DNA from 4 places in the Cobetia sp. 1AS1 genome. Region 4 is predicted to be linked to each of the others. Evidence: predicted binding sites of a transcription regulator. Region 4 holds the regulator's gene; each other region holds the start of a gene.
What was found. Region 4 encodes FNR, which switches genes on or off when oxygen is low (the NO sensors DNR and NnrR bind a similar motif). Its sites were predicted from a motif close to TTGATNTANATCAA; they were not measured.
Positions count from the first base shown of each region.

Region 1: a site for FNR is predicted at 2,659-2,672, ahead of QD280_RS01535 (OmpW family outer membrane protein). Genes of this name have one in related genera too.
Region 2: a site for FNR is predicted at 3,227-3,240, ahead of clpB (ATP-dependent chaperone ClpB). Genes of this name have one in related genera too.
Region 3: a site for FNR is predicted at 889-902, ahead of adhP (alcohol dehydrogenase AdhP). Genes of this name have one in related genera too.

Region 1 is NZ_JARWKU010000001.1:346,446-351,106, forward strand. Features, by position in the region: gene QD280_RS01525 (PLP-dependent aminotransferase family protein) at 1-488, opposite strand, end outside; gene QD280_RS01530 (DMT family transporter) at 644-1,636, shown strand; gene QD280_RS01535 (OmpW family outer membrane protein) at 1,796-2,545, opposite strand; gene QD280_RS01540 (OmpW family outer membrane protein) at 2,888-3,481, opposite strand; gene QD280_RS01545 (lipopolysaccharide kinase InaA family protein) at 3,843-4,661, opposite strand, start outside.
Region 2 is NZ_JARWKU010000013.1:100,278-104,938, reverse strand. Features, by position in the region: gene clpB (ATP-dependent chaperone ClpB) at 435-3,083, opposite strand; gene pgeF (peptidoglycan editing factor PgeF) at 3,405-4,181, opposite strand; gene rluD (23S rRNA pseudouridine(1911/1915/1917) synthase RluD) at 4,221-4,661, opposite strand, start outside.
Region 3 is NZ_JARWKU010000007.1:111,938-116,598, reverse strand. Features, by position in the region: gene QD280_RS12675 (aldehyde dehydrogenase family protein) at 1-792, shown strand, start outside; gene adhP (alcohol dehydrogenase AdhP) at 1,103-2,131, shown strand; gene QD280_RS12665 (pyridoxamine 5'-phosphate oxidase family protein) at 2,311-2,802, opposite strand; gene QD280_RS12660 (CreA family protein) at 3,009-3,500, opposite strand; gene QD280_RS12655 (DOPA 4,5-dioxygenase family protein) at 3,597-3,938, opposite strand; gene QD280_RS12650 (sulfite exporter TauE/SafE family protein) at 4,054-4,661, opposite strand, start outside.
Region 4 is NZ_JARWKU010000005.1:120,107-124,767, forward strand. Features, by position in the region: gene QD280_RS10555 (fatty acid cis/trans isomerase) at 1-2,202, shown strand, start outside; gene fnr (fumarate/nitrate reduction transcriptional regulator Fnr) at 2,419-3,168, opposite strand; gene QD280_RS10565 (hypothetical protein) at 3,457-3,735, opposite strand; gene QD280_RS10570 (cbb3-type cytochrome c oxidase subunit II) at 3,761-4,378, opposite strand; gene QD280_RS10575 (cbb3-type cytochrome c oxidase subunit I) at 4,375-4,661, opposite strand, start outside.

The DNA of each region.
Region 1 (4,661 bases), on a different contig from region 4:
CTGGCATTCGCCATCGCCTGCCAGGCCGGGTCACTGATGGTGAGTGTGGTGATGGCGCGCGGCCTGTGATGTGACTCCCGCTGCCCGTGCTGCGACTCCCTAGGGTGGCGTGATGAAGTCGGGCTGTTCTGTGAGCCGGTATTCAGGTCATCCGTGTCGTGAGCAGCCTGCGTCGATGGCGCGACCCGATAGCCGGCACGCGGTTCGGCGATGATCAGGCCCGTCGCCTCCAGCTCGCCATAGGCACGAATCACGCTGTTGAGGCCGAGCCCCGACTGCGCCGCCTGCCGCCTGAGCGAAGGCAGGCGCTGTCCTGCGTTCAGTTTGCCCGTCGCCATCTGGGCCTTGAGTCGCTCGACCAGCTGCTGATAGCGCGGCAGCGTCGCGGCAGTGGCGCCTGAGCTGGCGATTGAGCTGGTGGTTGAGCTGATGGCATCGCCGGCAAGCGAAGGGCGGCTGGCGGACGAAGCGTGCTCGGCGGATGACATGCCTGTCTGTACCCCTTGAATTGGTGATTATCTGTATCTTGTGCCCCCTTGAGGGTTCGCGGCAAGCTGAAGGCTCATGTCGTGGTCCCGTCGGTGCATATCCTGCACCTGCCCCGGGCCGACCGCTTGTCATTTCTCTCGCTGGAGTCTGCGTGATGTGGATGCCACTTTGCTTCGTGTTTCTGTTCGCCAGCGGCTTCATCGCCGCACGCTTCGGTACCCTGGACGCTGAACCCTTCACCTTGCTGCTGGTGCGCAGCCTGCTGGTGCTGCCGGTGCTGGGGTTGATTCTGTGGCTGCGCCGCAAGCCGCGTCAGTGGGGGCGGCGCAACGACCGTCTGGCGCAGATGGGCATCGGCATGCTGTTGCATGGCGCCTATCTGGGTGGCGTGTTCGCGGCGGTCAAGGCGGGGCTGCCGGCGGGCCTGACGGCGCTGCTGGTCAGCCTGCATCCACTGGTGACGGCGGCCTTGTCACTGCCGTTGTTCGGCGTGCGGCTGGGGGCCAAGCAGTGGGCGGGGCTTGGCTGTGGCGCCATCGGCGTCAGCCTGGTGCTGGGGGCAGGGCTTGCCAAGGACGGCGCGGGCACCCTGGAGTGGCCGCTGATCGGGCTCGTCTGGTGTCTGGTGGCGCTGATCGGCGTGTCCAGCTCGACGCTGTGGCAGAAGCGGGTCTCCGGGCGCATGGGGCTGGTCGAGGGGCTGATGTTCCAGTATCTCGGTGCGGGCGCGGTATTCATCGTCGCCGCGACCAGTGTCGGCAGCTTTGCCTTTGACCCCACGCCGCGTCTGCTGCTGACCATGGCCTGGCTGGTGATCGCCATCTCGGTCGGTGCCATCTGGCTGCTGATGCTGATGCTGGAGCGGGGCGAGGCCCATCAGGTCGCGCGCACCTTCTTCCTGGTGCCGCCGTGTGCCGCGCTGATGGCATGGTGGCTGTTCGATGAGCAGTGGACCGCGCTGATGGTGGCGGGCGCGGCACTGGTGGTGCTGGGACTGGTGCTGGACCGTCCGCGTCCGGGCAAGGTGAGCAAGGCGCCGGTCGACGAGGCCACGCCGCCTTCGCCCTCAACGCCCTCAACCTCATCGACTGCAACAACTTCCAATGCTTCGGCAACGACGAACAGTGGGCAAGCCGCCCCGCGCTGAGGCGTGCCGAGCGCACAACTCACAACTCACAACGCACAACGCACAACGCACCAAGTACAAAGCACAACGCCCCGCCGGCCCGAGATGGGCTGGCGGGGCGTTGTCGTCTCTGGCCAGTCAGATGCGCTTGATCAGAAACGCTAGCCCAGCAATGCCTGGTCAGAAGCGATAGCTGATCCCGGCCATGGTCACGATGGGGTCGATCTCGACCTTGTCGTTGACGCTGCCCGCCACGGTGACATCGGAATCGATATCCAGATACCAGGCGGCGACGTTGGCCGCCCAGTGCTCGTTGATCACCAGATCGACGCCGATCTGTGCGGCCGCGCCCCAGCTGTCATCCATCTCGAGTTTGGTGCCATCGTCGAGGGTTTCGTCGGAGAAGTGGGTGTAATTGACCCCCGCGCCGATGTACGGCTGGATGCGCGATTCACGTCCGCCAAGCGGGTAGTACTGCAGTGTCAGGGTCGGCGGCAGGTGATCGACGGAACCGGCTTTCTGGCCATTGAGCGAGATGTCGTGGTCGAAATCTTGCGCCGCCAGCAGTTCGATACCGAAGGTGTCGGTGAAGCGATAGCCGAGAGTAAAGGCAAAGGCGCTGTCATCATCGACATCCACATCGGCGCCGATGGCATCGATGCGACCGTTGTCACTCTTCGGCGAGACCTTGGCGACACCCGCTCGCGTCCAGAACTGCCCGGCGCCGTAGTTGAGAGAGCTGAGAGAGTTGAGAGAGCTGTGAGAGCCGCCATTCAGCGAGTCGGCGGCCATGGCCGGTGCGGCACCGAGAGTCGCGAGGCCGGTGAGGCCTGCCAGTGCCAGAAGCTGCCACGGGCGTGCTGCAGAGCGCGGGCTGCGCGAAGTCAGGTGCGCGGGGAGGGAGGCTGAGCGAGTGACGACGTCGGACATGATGGCTCCTGAAGGATGGCGGGGAACAATGCCCTCATTCTAGGTGGCCGAATTTCGAGAAATTTGATCTGGGACAAGAGTTTACGCGCGTTCTTGCTCGGTGAGGGACGTGGTTGATCCAGGTCAATTTCTGCGCCGCGCCTCTGAAGATCGGCCATGTAGCCGTTGGCTGACCACAACGAAAACGCCGCAGACCCGAAGGTCTGCGGCGTTTGTGTGTGATGCCCATCTGCGCCTGGACGGCACGGCGTCGCCGAGCTCCATCGCTGACGCTTGCGTGATGTGGCATCACACGGCTTGCCAGGTACTCGCTGGAGGCATGTTCACGCCTCCCACAAGGACTTAGAAGCGGTAGGTGACACCAGCACCGACAGTGACCGGGTCCAGCTCGGTGTCGTTCACGTCCTGACCGGCGATCTTGGTATCGGCCTTGACGTCGGCGTAACGAGCGAAGCCGTTGACGGCCCAGGCTTCGGTGATCTTGAGGTCCACACCCAGCTCGGCAGCGGCGCCGTAGCTGTCGTCGATGTCCATGCTCTGGCCACCGGCAGACTCACCGGAGAAGTGGGTGTAGTTCAGGCCGACACCAGCGTACGGCTGGACGCGGGCTTCAGTACCGCCCAGCGGGTAGTACTGCAGCATCAGGTTGATCGGCATCTGATCGAAACCACCGGCGCTGTTTTCCCAGTCAGTGCTGAATTCTTCAGTGGACTGCAGGGCGATGGCCAGGTTGTCGTGGAACATGTAGCCCACGGAACCGGCGAAGCCAGACTCGTCCTTGGCGATCAGACCGTTGCCGTTGTTGCTCTTGCCGTCGACCTTGGCAACGCCACCGCGCAGGAAGATATCACCCTTGCCATATGCCATGGCGGATTGTGCGCCCATTGCCATGGTGCCGGCGATAACAGTAGCGGTCAGGATCTTGATAGCTTTCATGTGTAGTTCTCCTTGAAGCTTGGCTTCGTGAGCTGCCTGTCAGCAGTGCCTCGCTACCCTACGGCTTGGGCCGTGTGCTCTGCGTGGCTGCGTCGATCAGGGGACGCTGCGAACTATAAAAAACAGCGTTCTGTTTGGCAAGCATTTTTTTAGAACGTTGTTTGAAAACTTGTTAGGCGTCCTGTTAGCGGATGTTACCGATTATTTCAGGGAAGTTTAATGTCTCACGAGTGAGACTTGCGATGACGCATTCGAGCGACATCCCCATTCATCCTCGCGCAAGGTGACCAAGACCTTGGTCGCATGCCGTGCGCGAGGTTAGTACTCACTACGCCAAAGATCGTCACCGGGCTCTGCAGGCTCAGCGCCGCTTGCGTGCGGCGCGTGCTTCCAGCTCTTTCAGCCACTGACTGACCTCGGCGCTCTGCGCATCCGCATCGCGATAGACGGCCAGAAATTGTCGCCATTCATCGTGCTGCCAGCCCTTCAGGCGGCGCCACAGCACGTAGAGATCGCGCAGGCACTCGTGACGGCGCAGCACGAAGCGGCGCGTCTTCTCGAGGTCGATGATGACGGCGTCCATCTGCCAGGTGCTGGCCGGCGACTCACTCGGCGGGCGACTCAGGAAGAGGTGCTTGGGGAACAGACAGCCATGCATCAGGCCAGCCTGATGAATCTCGCGAACGAGGCGGGCGCTGGCGGTGATGACCTGAGAGCGCATGCCGGCATCGAGTTCCGCCCAGCGTTCATGCCAGTGGTCCAGATCATCGCGCCCGGCGAGATCGAAGGTGATCAGGATGGCGCGCCATTCCCGGCCAGCACGCCGCTCGCCGTACCAGCCGGCGTCCACTGCCGGTATTCCCAGCGCGTGATAGTGACGGATGGCACGCCATTCGCGAGAGAAGGTCGGTTCGCCCAGCGGGCGCGCCAGGCTGCGGCCCAGGTGGTTGGTCTGGCGCTTGAGATAGAGGCGATGGCTGTTGCCGTCCTCATCCTCGAGCGTCAGCAGCGAAACCGTCGAGACGCCGCCGCGTTCACGATTCGGCGCGTCGACGTCGTGGGCTGCCACTTGCCACAGGGCATCGAAGCTATTGAGGTCGTGCTGCTCCAGCAGGCGGGCGAGGCCGGCTTCGCAGTAATCGCCGTGGCCGCGCGGCGCCGTGGCGCTGGGGCTGGTGGT
Region 2 (4,661 bases), on a different contig from region 4:
TTGTCGCATCGGTTGGATGCGGTCGGGGCTGATGGCCGGTCGGTACGGTTGGCGTACCCGGACCGGCGTATCCTTTGACAGGCGGACAGCGACTCAGCGTCTGTCCTTCACGCGGCGCTTCGAGGGTCGCCCGAATGGCCGCGCCCGCAATCAGGAATGGTCAAGAGTCCAACAGCCGCAAGGGGCTGTCAACTCAACCTTACGCCAGTGTGCGCCGCCTGCGCCAAATGCCACACCGATAACAACGAATCCGGCCATAAGCGTGCGTAAAACCTCACCAATGGCGATAAATTCGCAATTTTCTGCTTCGTGAATTTCAGCCTGCCTCACGCCGGGTTGTCTTTTTGCGCCCGGGCGGCAGACACGAAAACGCCCCACCGCAAGCGGAAGGGCGTGCTTCCGTCACGGTGGGGCGTCACTCACGGGCGCACGAATCAGCGCGTGAAGGTCAGCTCCCCGCCCTCTTCGCCGACATGGATGACGTCACCGGGCACGAAGTCACCGCCCAGCAGGGCCTGGGCCAGCGGGTTCTCGATGCGGCTCTGGATGGCGCGCTTGAGCGGGCGAGCGCCATAGACCGGATCGAAGCCGGCCTTGGCCAGCAAGGCCATCGCCGGGTCGGTGATCTCGAAGCCGAGATCACGCTCGGCCAGACGCGCCTTGAGACGCTCAAGCTGAATGCCCGCGATGGAGGCGATCTGCGCCTGTCCCAGCGCGTGGAACACGACCACTTCATCGATGCGGTTGATCAGCTCCGGACGGAAGTGATTGCCGACGACTTCCATCACCGCCGTCTTCATGTCGTCGTACTGGAAGGCTGCCTTGCGCTCGGCACGCTCGTCGGCGCTTTCCGTACTGCCCTCGTCTTCCGCCAGCTCGCCATTGAGGCCGCTCATGCGCTGGATCATTTCCGAGCCCAGGTTTGAGGTCATCACGATCACGGTATTGCGGAAGTCGACGGTGCGCCCCTGACCATCGGTCAGGCGGCCATCTTCCAGCACCTGCAGCAGGATGTTGAAGACATCCGGATGCGCCTTCTCGACCTCGTCGAGCAGCAGCACGGAGTACGGCTTGCGGCGCACGGCCTCGGTCAGATAGCCGCCCTCTTCATAGCCGACATAGCCGGGAGGCGCGCCGATCAAGCGAGCCACGGAATGCTTCTCCATGAACTCGGACATGTCGATGCGCACCATCGCCTCTTCGGTGTCGAACAGGAAGCTGGCCAGTGACTTGCAGAGCTCCGTCTTGCCGACACCGGTCGGGCCGAGGAACAGGAAGGAGCCGTTGGGACGATTCGGGTCCGACAGCCCAGCGCGTGAACGACGCACCGCATTGGACACCGCGATCACCGCCTCGTCCTGGCCGATCACCTTCTCGTGCAGCGCCTCTTCCATGCGCAGCAACTTGTCACGCTCGCCTTCGAGCATCTTGGCGACCGGAATGCCGGTCCAGCGCGAGACGACCTCGGCAATCTCCTCCTCGGTGACATTGGAGCGCAGCAGCACGTGGGCGGAGGTATCCGCCTCGCCTTCGCCGGCTTCGCTGATCTGCTTCTCGAGTCCCGGAATCACGCCGTACTGCAGTTCCGACATGCGGCTGAGATCACCGGCGCGGCGCGCCTGCTCCAGATCGATACGCGCCTGCTCCAGCTCGGCCTTGAACTGGGCCGCGCCCTGGATGCTGGACTTCTCGGCCTTCCAGACCTCATCGAGGTCGGCATATTCACGCTCCAGCTCCGAGATCTGGTCCTCAAGCGCGCCGAGACGCTTGAGCGCCGCCTCATCTGTTTCCTTCTTGAGCGCTTCACGCTCCATCTTGAGCTGGATCAGGCGGCGGTCGAGACGGTCCATCTCCTCCGGCTTGGAATCCAGTTCCATGCGGATGCGTGACGCGGCCTCATCGATCAGGTCGATCGCCTTGTCCGGCAGCTGGCGGTCCGTGATGTAGCGCGAGGACAACCGCGCGGCGGCAATGATGGCGCTGTCGGTGATGTCGACCCCGTGGTGCACCTCGTAGCGCTCCTTCAGGCCACGCAGGATGGCGATGGTGTCTTCCTCGCTGGGCTGGTCGACCTGCACCTTCTGGAAGCGGCGCTCCAGCGCGGCGTCCTTCTCGATGTACTGGCGATACTCGTCAAGCGTGGTGGCACCGACACAGTGCAGCTCGCCACGCGCCAGCGCCGGCTTGAGCATGTTGCCGGCATCCATCGCGCCTTCGGCCTTGCCCGCGCCGACCATGGTGTGCAGCTCGTCGATGAACAGGATGACCTGGCCTTCTTCCTGCGCCAGCTCCTTCAGCACCGACTTGAGGCGCTCCTCGAATTCGCCGCGGAACTTGGCCCCCGCCAGCAGCGAGCCCATGTCGAGAGACAGCACGCGCTTGTTCTTGAGGCCTTCCGGCACCTCGCCATTGACGATACGGCTGGCCAGCCCTTCGACGATGGCGGTCTTGCCGACGCCGGGCTCACCGATCAGCACCGGGTTGTTCTTGGTGCGACGCTGCAACACCTGGATCGTGCGGCGAATTTCCTCGTCACGCCCGATCACCGGGTCGAGCTTGCCATCCCGCGCGCGCTCGGTCAGATCCAGGGTGTACTTGTTGAGCGCTTCGCGATTGTTCTCGGCATCGGCATCGCCCACGGCTTCGCCACCGCGCAGTGCATCGATGGCGGACGTCAGGGCGGGCTTCTTGATGCCCGAGGAAGTGAACAGCTTGCCCAGATCACCGCCCAGCTCCAGCGCAGCCAGCAGCGCGAGCTCGGAGGCGATGAATTGATCGCCGCGCTTCTGCGCTTCACGATCGGCCAGATTCAGAAGCTTGCCGAGGGCCTGCGAGGGCGCGACATTGCCGTCGAACTGGGACACGGTGGGCAGGTCATCCAGCTGGCGCTTGAGGCCGCTCATCAAGCTGGTGGCATCGCCGCCCGCCTTGTTGACCAGCGCCTTGAGGCCGCCATCGCGGTCTTCCAGCAGTGCCAGCAGCAGATGCTGCGGGTGAATTTCATTGTGGCCTCGCCCGACGGCGAGCGACTGGGCATCCGCCAGAGCGTTCTGCAGCTTGCTGGTGAGTTTGTCGATGCGCATGGTGCCTTCTCCTGAGAGTCATGGCGGTACTCCTTTTCTCAGGAGCTTCGCCTGTAACATTTCGTATCTGACTCTCAAGATGGGGGCTGGCGCACGGCTTTCAAGGCAGGATTCGCCGCGCTGCAGCATGTTGTGGCATTTGCCTGATCCAGGTCAGATTCCGGCTGCCTCGGCGCTCCCCCGCCGGCCATCATCTTTGCCACACACAGAAACGCCCCGCCAACCTGAGACATCAGGTCAACGGGGCGTTTGTGGGTACTGCATGTCGAGCTGGCGGAATGCGCTGACCCAAGTCCCGATCAGAGATTCCTGATCAGCGCCTCAGCGCAGCCAGATCACCGTGGCGAGGCGTCCGGTCACGCCATCATCACGCCGGTGGGAATAGAAGCGTGATTCAGAGGCGGTACAGAAGTGGCCGCCACTGACATGACCGACCCCGGCACGCTCGAGACGCAGGCGTGCCAGCTTGTAGAGATCACCCATGTAGTGACCGAGCCGGTAGGGGCTGGCCTCGAAGGCGTCATCGGCCTCGGGAAGGTCCGCGATGAAGGCGTCACGCACCTCGGGGCCGACCTCGAACTGCGCATTGGAGATCGCCGGACCCAGCCAGGCCATCAGCTCGCCGGGGTCATCACCGAGACGCTCGATGGTGGCTTCCAGTACGCCTTCGACCAGCCCGCGCCAACCCGCATGCGCCACGCCGACGCGCGTGCCCTGCCGATCACAGAACAGCACCGGCAGGCAGTCCGCCGTCATCACCACACAGGCCTGCCCGGTGCCGGTACTGATGCAGGCATCCGCCCGTGGCGGCGCATCCGGCCGGTCTTCGGCGTGGCAGACATCGAAGGCATCCACCACCTGAGTGCCGTGCACCTGATCCAGCCACGCCAGCGGACGACCGTCATCGACTTCCGCCGCGAGCAGCTCGCGTACCTGCGCCACCATCGCCGGGTCATCACCCACATGCAGCGCCGGATTGAAGCCGGCATACGGCCCCTGGCTGGGGCCGCTCTCACGCGTGGTCACGAAGGCCTGCACCGGGCTCGGCGCGGGCCAGTCCGGCAGTATCAGGGTCGGGCGTAGACTCTCGTCGTGCATAACCTCTCCTTGTGCGGCGTGTCGCGCGAGCCTGCCGCCTCAGCGAGCGATGTCTTCCTTGAGATAGTCGATCAACACCAGCATGTCGCCCGGCATCTCGGCGCGGAATTCGACTTCCTTGCCCGTGATCGGGTGGATGAAGGCGAGACGACGGGCATGCAGTGCCTGACGCGGGAACTGACGCAGCAGCTCCTTGAGCGGGTCACTGGCCCCCGGCGGCAGCTTCAGACGCCCGCCGTAGACCGGGTCTCCGACCAGCGGATAGCGCTGGTGCGCCATGTGCACGCGAATCTGGTGGGTACGCCCGGTTTCCAGCTTGCAGCGGATATGGGTGTGGCCCCGGAAACGTTCCACCACGCGGAAGTGGGTGACCGCCGGCTTGCCACTGTGAGTGACGGCCTGACGCTTGCGGTCCTTGGGGTGACGCCCGATGGGCGCATCCACGGTGGCACCGGAGGTCAGCACGCCCGTGACGACGGC
Region 3 (4,661 bases), on a different contig from region 4:
GTGGGCTCGCACATTCTCAAGTGTGCCGCCGACAGCATCATCCCCTCCACGGTGGAGCTGGGCGGCAAGTCGCCCAACATCTACTTCGCCGACATCATGAATGCCGAACCCGAGTTCATCGACAAGGCCGCCGAAGGCCTGGTGCTGGCGTTCTTCAATCAGGGCGAGGTGTGCACCTGCCCGTCACGCGCCCTGATCCAGGAAAGCATCTACGACGACTTCATGGCCCGGGTGATGGAGCGAGTGAAGACCATCAAGCGCGGCAACCCGCTGGACACCGACGTGCAGGTCGGCGCCCAGGCCTCCCGCGAGCAGTTCGACAAGATCATGTCCTACATGGATGTCGCCCGCGAGGAAGGCGCCGAGGTGCTCACCGGCGGCAGCAGCGAGCAGCTGGAGAACGAGCTGGCCAACGGCTATTACATCCAGCCGACCCTGCTCAAGGGCAACAACTCGATGCGTGTCTTCCAGGAGGAGATCTTCGGGCCGGTGGTGGCCGTCACCACCTTCCGTGACGAGGCCGAGGCGCTGGCCATCGCCAATGACACCGAATTCGGTCTCGGTGCCGGTGTCTGGAGCCGCGACATGAACGTCGCCTTCCGCATGGGTCGTGGCATCCAGGCCGGTCGCGTGTGGACCAACTGCTACCACCAGTATCCCGCCCATGCCGCCTTCGGTGGCTACAAGAAATCCGGTGTCGGTCGCGAGACCCACAAGATGGCACTGGAGCACTACCAGCAGACCAAGAACCTGCTGGTCAGCTACGACATCAATCCGCTCGGCTTCTTCTAGGCCTGGCTGGCAGCGCCACCGCCTTGGGTGGTGCTGCATGCCTCCCGCGATTCTTGCTTGAGAAATGACATCGATGCCCGCGCCAGATCCGATTGCTTGATCTGGCGCAGGGCAGGGAGCGCTGCGTCTGGTTTCAATGGAGAGGCAAGCTTTGCACTGGTCTGAGCGCAGGCATGGGCGCTGGCCTGGGCGCTGGAAAAAACGCTGGCATGGGCGCTGGCGCATGCAGCAAGCCCACACTCTCCGCCGCAACTCTGCTGGTTCGTCTTTCTTGAATGTTCGTCAGTCTTCAATGGATGAGGAGTACGTCATGGATAGCAGCATGAAAGCCGCCGTGGTATGTGAATTCGGTGCACCGCTGGTGATCGAGGAGGTCGCGGTACCGCGACCGGGGCGTGGCGAGATTCTGGTCGAGGTCGCCGCCTCCGGGGTCTGTCATACCGACCTGCACGCCGCGCATGGCGACTGGCCGGTGAAACCCAATCCACCGTTCATTCCCGGCCATGAGGGCGTCGGTACCATCGCCGCGGTGGGCGAGGGCGTCACCCACGTCAAGGAAGGCGACCGTGTCGGGGTGCCCTGGCTCTACTCGGCCTGTGGTCACTGCGAGCATTGCCTGGGCGGCTGGGAGACGCTGTGCGAGAGCCAGCAGAATACCGGCTATTCGGTGAATGGCGGCTTTGCCCAGTTCACGCTGGCGGACGCAGGCTACGTCGGCCGCCTGCCGGACAGCGTGGGCTTCGTGGAGATCGCGCCGGTGCTGTGCGCCGGGGTCACGGTCTACAAGGGGCTCAAGATGACTGACACCCGCCCCGGTCAGTGGGTGGTGATCTCGGGCATCGGCGGGCTGGGGCACATGGCGGTGCAGTATGCGCGTGCCATGGGCCTGAACGTGGCGGCGGTGGATGTGGATGATGCCAAGCTGGAACTGGCCCGCCGTCTGGGCGCGACCGTGACCGTCAATGCCATGAAGGAAGACCCGGCGAGCGTCATCAAGCGCGAGATCGGCGGCGCGCATGGCGCGCTGGTGACGGCGGTATCGCCCAAGGCCTTCGATCAGGCCCAGAACATGCTGCGCCGTGGCGGCACCCTGGTGCTCAACGGCCTGCCGCCGGGCGACTTCCCGCTGCCGATCTTCTCCACCGTGCTCAATGGCATCACGGTGCGTGGCTCCATCGTCGGCACGCGCCAGGACCTGCAGGAGGCGCTGGACTTCGCCGCGGAAGGCAAGGTCGCCGCCACCGTGCAGACCGGCAAGCTCGAGGACATCAACGACATCTTCGGACGCATGATCGACGGCAAGATCGAGGGGCGCATCGTGCTCGACATGAAGGCCTGAGGCGTTCGCTGGTCTGAATCCTCACCACCGATGACAGGCCTGCTGGAAACGGCAGGCTGCCAGACACGACAACGCCAGCCCGAGGGCTGGCGTTGTCGTGTCTGGCATGGCCGTGTGCGTGAAGCGTCACGAGGGGGCAGCGGTGAGTTCGAAGGATGCGAAGCGTTCAGGGGGCTCGCTTACACCGTGCCGAATTTCTCGTTCTCGCCCATGTCCGGGGTGTGGTCCTTGTCGAGGTTGGCGCGCGCCACCTCGTAGAGCTGATAGGCCTTGCTCTCCTTGGCCTTCCAGTGCTCACCAGATTGCACCGAGATCTCCAGCAGGGTGACGTCGGGGTCATCCTTGCCTTCCGGGAACCAGGCGGCCACGAACGGATTCCAGAACTTGTCGATCAGGCCCTGATCGCGGTGCAGATTGGCATGACCGCTCAGCGACACGTAGACGCCATCATCCTGATCGGAAAAGCTCAGGCAGACCTCGCTGTCCTTCTTGGCCTCAAACACCTTCTCGGCGCTGGCGCGGGTGAAGAACCACAGGGTGCCGTCGTAGTCATCCTGCACCAGATGCATCGGGCGGGCGTGGGGCATGCCATCGCCTTGCGTCACCAACATGCCGACCTTCACATCCTTGATCAGCTTCCAGATCTTCTGCTTGTGCTCCGGGCTCGACATCGTGTGTCACTCCTTTGCGTCATGCGAATGAAAATCCGGCTGGCTAGCCGTTGCACAAGACCTTGGAGCGACATCCCCCAACTTCAAGGGATGATGGTGGAGCTTTCGCTTGATGAGCCATGGCTTGATGAGTCAAAACTGTATGAAGCAGGGCTTTATGAGTCAGCGCTTGATCGATCGGGGCTTTATTCAGGCGCCGAGGCGACTCACTGCGCTGCCGGGGCCTGCCAAGCGTCGCTGCCCCACAGCGGCACGCTGCTCAGCGCATGCTTGAAGCTGCCGCTGGTTTCCTTGGTGCTGTAGGCGATATAGAGCAGGCTCTGGGAGTCGCGATCCAGAATGCGACGAATCTTGAGGCTTTTGAGCAGCACGCTCTTGGACTTGCGATAGACCTCCTCGCCACTCTTGGAGGTATCGATGTCGGCGATCATCTCCGCCGTGATCGGGCCGGTCTGGCGGCAGGCGATGCTCATGTCGGAGGGATCGGAGAAGTCGAGGTCCGCCTCGATGTTGCTCAGGTGACAGGTCACGCCCGGCACCTTGGGGTCGATCAGGCTCTCGATCTTGATGTCCTTGGTGGTGAACAGGCCCAGCGAGACATCCCCGACCTCGTTGTCATCACAGCCGGCCAGCAGCAGGCCTGAGGCCATCACACCCAGCAGGGCAGCACGAGGGGAAAGGCGGCGCAGTCGCGTCATGGGGGCATCCTTGAGTCAGTGGTGTCAGGCGATGATAGCGTGTCAGACCCGCGGTGGGCGTCAACCATAGCCCTGGCCTCAATGCTTGCCGCGGCCTCACTCGCTGGCGAAGGCAGCGAGATTCAGCGTATGCGAGTTGCCCAGCCACATCACGCCCTGGGTGTGATCGAAGAGGTCATCGCCGGTGCCGGCGTGCACGAAGATGTCCAGCGAGCCGCGGTTGAGTGCCAGCCACGGGATGATGCGCCCGAATTCCTCAGGCAGGAAGGACAGCTGACAGCTCCACAGCGGGTGCGGGCCGACCGGCTGCTGGTGGAAGCGCCCGACGCGCAGCGTGAAGCGCTGCTCGGCCTGGGCCGCCAGTTCGCGAGCGGCGGCCAGGCTCTGCTCATCGGTGTAGTAGAGATGGGCATGGTAGTAGCTGATGTGGTGTGTCATGGCGTTGTCTCGATCGTTCTCAAGGGGTCTTCCAGCGCTCGGTCTCAAGGGCCGTGGCGGGAGTTTTCAATGGCTGGCGGCAGTGGTCGCCAGGGCGTGATGAGCCTTGCGGTTCTCAGCCCCAGGCCTTGTAGATCAGCTGCACACCCACCAGCGCCATCGCGATGATGATCAGGCGGAAGAACAGCTTCTCGTTGACACGGGATTGCAGCCATAGGCCGCTTCTGACGCCCGCCCAGGCCACCGGCACCAGCAGCAGTGAGGTGGAGAGGCTGGTGAGGTTGATCTCGCCCAGCGCCACGTAGGGGCCCAGTTTCATCAGGTTCATGCCAGCGAAGATGATCACCGTGGTGGCGATGAAGGTCTCCTTGGGGTGCTGGCGCGGAATCATGTACAGGTTGTAGGGCGGGGCGCCGGCGTGGGCGAAGAAACTGGTGAAACCGGCGGTGGCCCCGGCAGGAATGGCCAGCCAGCGGGGCAGCGGTTTCCTGGCTGTCGGTTTGAACAGCATATAGGCGGCGAACAGCAGCGAAATGACGCCCAGCAGGCCGCGAATCATGTTCTCGTCCAGCTCATCGAACAGCACCACGCCCACCGCGATGCCGATGGCGGCGCTGGGCAGGATGATGCGCACCTCCGACCACAGCTGCTTGCCCCACCAGGCGCGGGAGCTCAGGAAGTCCATCACCAGCAACAGCGGCAGCAGGATGCCGGCGGCTTCCA
Region 4 (4,661 bases):
CCGGTCTACGATGGCACGCGCCTGCTGGCGGCCAATCTGACGCGCATGTTCGAGGACGCGGACACCACCGAGCAGTGGCGCAGCATGGACTTCTCGCCGGTGCTCAATGAGCGCTTCGACTCTCCGGCTGCCAATCTGGAGGGCAGTGTGCTGTTCCGTGCGCTCAGCCAGAAGCGCAAGGCGCCGCTGCCGGTGACGGAAGATGGCCTGCTGCCGGAAGACCGCTTCGACCTGTCGCTCAATCGCAGTCAGGTGTGTGCCCCCGTCGAGGGCTACGACAAGTTCGCCGAAGACCATCCTGACTGGGGCATGCCCTACGCCCTGCCACAGGTCAGCGATGAAGAGCACCGCACACTGGTGAACTGGCTGGCCAAGGGTGGCGCGATGACGGGCCCGGCACCGCTGCCCCAGGCGCTGATGCCGCACATCGAGCAGGCCGAGCGCTTCTTCAATGGCGATAGCCTCAAGCAGCGTCTGATGAATCGCTATATCTACGAGCACCTCTTCCTGAGTCATGTGTATTTCCCGGGCATCAAGGGCGCGGACGGACGGCCGGTCTTCTTCAAGCTGGTGCGTTCCAGCACCCCGCCGGGCGAGCCGATCAAGCGCATCTCCACGCGTCGCCCCTACGATGCCCCCTATGCCTCCTACACCGCCGATGAGCGCGCGAGCATGCCTCATGATGAGGCCGGGCGCCCGCGGGTCTATTACCGTCTGTGGCAGGAGCGCGCGACGATCCTGGCCAAGAATCATCTGCCCTATGCGCTCGATGATGCTCGCTTCAAGCGCTGGCAGGCGCTGTTCCTGACACCGGATTACCCGGTGGATGACCTGCCGGATTACGACCTCAAGACGGCCTCGAATCCTTTCCTGACCTTCGAGGCCATCCCGGCCGAGTCACGCTATCGCTTCATGCTGGATGAGTCGCAGAACACCATCATGGGCTTCATCAAGGGGCCGGTCTGTCGCGGGCAGGTCGCGGTGGATGTGATCAATGATCACTTCTGGGTCGGCTTCACTGACCCGAAGATGTTCAGTCACCCGGAAGTGGAACGCACCCTGGCCGAGGAAGGGAAGAATCTCAGCCTGCCCGCCGAGCAGAGCAGCAATGCGTTGCCGATCAGCTCCTGGGTCAAGTTCGAGAGCAAACAGACCGCCTATCTCAAGGCCAAGCAGCGCCTGATGTCCCAGGCCTATCTCGATGGCGATCTGCGCCTGGATGAGCGAGTGCTGTGGGACGGCAGCGGCTGGGCCGAGGGCCCCGGCCAGGGTCGCAACCCCAACGCGGCCCTGACCATCTATCGTCACTTCGACAATGCGGCGGTGATGAAGGGGCTGGTCGGTGGCGTGCCCAAGACGGGCTGGATCATCGATTACCCGATGCTGGAGCGCATCCACTATCTGCTGGTCGCCGGCTTCGATGTCTACGGCAATCTCGGCCATCAGCTGGTCACCCGTCTGTACATGGACTTCCTGCGCATGGAAGGCGAGAACAACCTGCTGGTGCTGTTGCCGGCAGGTGAGCGCCAGGCGGTGCATGACAGCTGGTATCGCGACGTCAGCCCCGGGCTTGTCGAGCTGCTGTTCAAGAAGCCGCCGCAGTTCGATGCGCCCAGTGGCATCGTCTGGACACCGCAGGAGCTGTCATCCCCGAACCAGGCGCGCCTTGGGCTGATGCGGCGCATGCAGGAGCGCCTCGCACCGGAGCTCGGTCATGAGCGCAGCCTGAGCAATGTCGAGGACGAGCACGTGCGACATGAGCTGCAGGCCCTAGCTGCGGTGCAGGGAGTCTCGGCCAGCCTGATGCCGGAGGTGACGATCGTCGCGCTGGAGGATGGCACTGATGACTCGCCGCGCCTTTACAGCGTGCTGCGCAATTCCGCCCACGCCAACATCACCAGCCTGTTCGATGAGGAGAAAAATCGCCGTCCTGAGGAAGACACTCTCGATGTCTTGCGTGGCGTGGCGGGCGATTACCCGAATGCCTTCTGGCGTCTGACGCCTGACACCCTGACGGGACTGGCAGAGCGGGTGGCGGCACTCGAGACCGAAGAGGACTATCGCGCCCTGCAGGCCGATATCGGGGTGCGCCGGACTGACCCGCGCTTCTGGGAGTTCTCCGACAGCGTGCTGCGCACCAACTATGCTGATCGCCCTGTCGAAGCGGGCCTGCTGGACTATAACCGCCTCGAGAACCGCTGATCGCCAGCGAAGGCCGAGACAAGGCCTATTGTCATGACTGTCTGGGCTGCCAGGACTGTCAGGGTTGTCAGGACGACTGACGACTGGCCTGACAGAAAGAAGAAGCCCGCCACGCAAATTGCGTGGCGGGCTTCTGTCTTGTGTGGTGCCGACATGGCGCCCTGGCGGTGGATCAGCGCAGTGTCGCTCAGCGTGATGTGCTGTCAGCAGGCGTCATCAGCGACCACCCTGACACTCGCCTTCGGCCAGTTCGATCAGGCCATCCAGATGCAGGATATGCACCTCGCGGGCACGAATGTCGACCAGCCCCTGGGTCTGGAAGCGGGTCAGGATACGGCTGATGGTTTCGACGGCCAGCCCCAGATAGTTGCCGATATCGGCGCGTGCCATCGAGAGGCGGAAGCTGTACGGCGAATAGCCACGGCGACGGAAGCGCTGTGACAGGTTGACCAGGAAGCTCGCCAGCCGCTCATCGGCTGTCTTGCGCGACAGCAGCATCATCATGCGGCGATCTTCGTGCAACTCCTTGCTCAGGCTCTTGAACAACTGGGTTCTCAGCTCCGGCATCTGCTCCGAGAGCGCATTGAGGCGATCGAAGGGAATCTCGCAGACGGTGGTGGTCTCCAGCGCCACCGCGGTGCCGGGATAGCAATTGCTGTCGATGGCATCGAGTCCGGCCAGCTCGCTGGGCAGGTAGAAGCCGGTCAGCTGCTCCATGCCGCTGTTTTCATTGGTGATCTGCTTGAGACTTCCGGAGCGCACCGTGAAGACGCAATCGAAGGCATCGCCCTGGGTGAAGAGCACTTCCCCTTTTCTGAGTGGCGCGCGACGGCGGATGATGGCGTCAAACTGGTCGATATCTTCCATGTTCAGTGCCAGTGGCAGGCACAGTGAACTCAGCGAACAGGTCTGGCAGCGGGCTTCATGGGCGCGCAAGCGGTGTGATGCCTGTGCATTGGCCGTCATGGTGACTCTCCTGAGGAATGTCACCGCTACCCCTGGGGCAGGGCAGCGGAGGGGTCTTTCGGGCGCAACGAATGGTGGGGCGGGGCCTTGTCGCCCGCCGCTACCCTGCTCAGCCGATGTGATTCGAGCGGCCAGAGTCTGAGCGCTCATCGGCTAATGCAGTGCAATTTCGTGACGCCATAATATTAGATTTTATTAATTCATTATCCTGCCCAACCCATGGGCGTTGCAAGGTGTGTGAACTTTAGGCCTGGTTGGCCCCGCGTGACCATACCGCGACGACCTGCCTCAGCCAGCTGCGCCGAGCAGCAGGATCAGTGCGGCGGCCAGCGTCGCCAGTGCCAGTATGCCCCAGGCACGTGGCGCTGGTGTATCAGGCTGACGTACGCCGTTGATGCGATGTTCCTGCATGGGGCCATCGCCTTCGCGCTCGTCGCTGTCAGCGCTTGCAGCGCGCGAAAGGCTGCCCAGTGCCAGCATGGCGAACAGCACCAGGCTGCCCAGCGTGAGGGCCAGCATCCAGAGATTCCAGAACAGGGGGAGTCCAGTTGTCTCCAGCAGATTCATGTCGTGTCTCCTGAGCGGTGTCCTGTCATGGGCCACGGCTGGCGATGTCGTTCGCGGGGGCGGCCTGCTGCAGGTAGGCGAGCAGCGCCGTGATTTCGGCAGTGCCACGCACGTCATTGGGGGCGGCGAGAATCTCGTCTTCCGCGTAGGGCACGCCCAGGCCCTGCAGGGCTCGCATGCGGGCCGCGATGCCTTCGCCGCTCAACGCCCGCTCGAACAGCCACGGGTAGGCGGGCATCGCTGAGCCCGGCACCTGACTGCGCGGGTCATTCAGATGCAGGCGCTGCCAGGCGTCGTCATGCTGCGCAGGCAGCTGGCTCAAATCCGTCCCCCAGCGCTCGACGCCCCACAGCGAAGGACGGTCGTAGTAGCGCGCCTGGGAGGTCGTCGCATAGCCGTGGCGCGCCGTGTCGCCCGGTAGATCGCGCACCATGCGCGTGTGGCACTGCTGACAGCCCTCGCGTTGGTAGATGCGCTGGCCCTCCAGCGCCAGGGCGCTCAGCGGTTTGAGGTCTTCGGGTGCGCTGGCGAGGCTGGGGTGAGCCCCGAGCGGCACCAGCTGGGCAAGGGCGCCGAGGCTCATGGTGAGCAGGCATAGTGCCGTCATCAGCCCGGCGTGACGTTCGAGCAGGACATGTCTCATGCGCAGTGCCCTCCCGAGGATGTGGCAGGGGGCATGGTAGAGGGGGACGCAGAGTGCATGGCAGGTTCTGATGATGCCTTGTGCGAGCCGGAGCTCAGGCGCTGGCGTTCGCTCTTTTGATCAGCCAGGGTGCGCGTCACGTTGAGGAGCATCAGCAGCAAGCCGAGCGCCCAGCAGGCGAGCCCGCCCAGCGAGATCATCATCGGCATGCGGGCCGCTTCCAGCACCTCGCTCAAGGTGTATAGCGGCCTGCCGTCATCTGCCAGCACATGCCACATGCTGC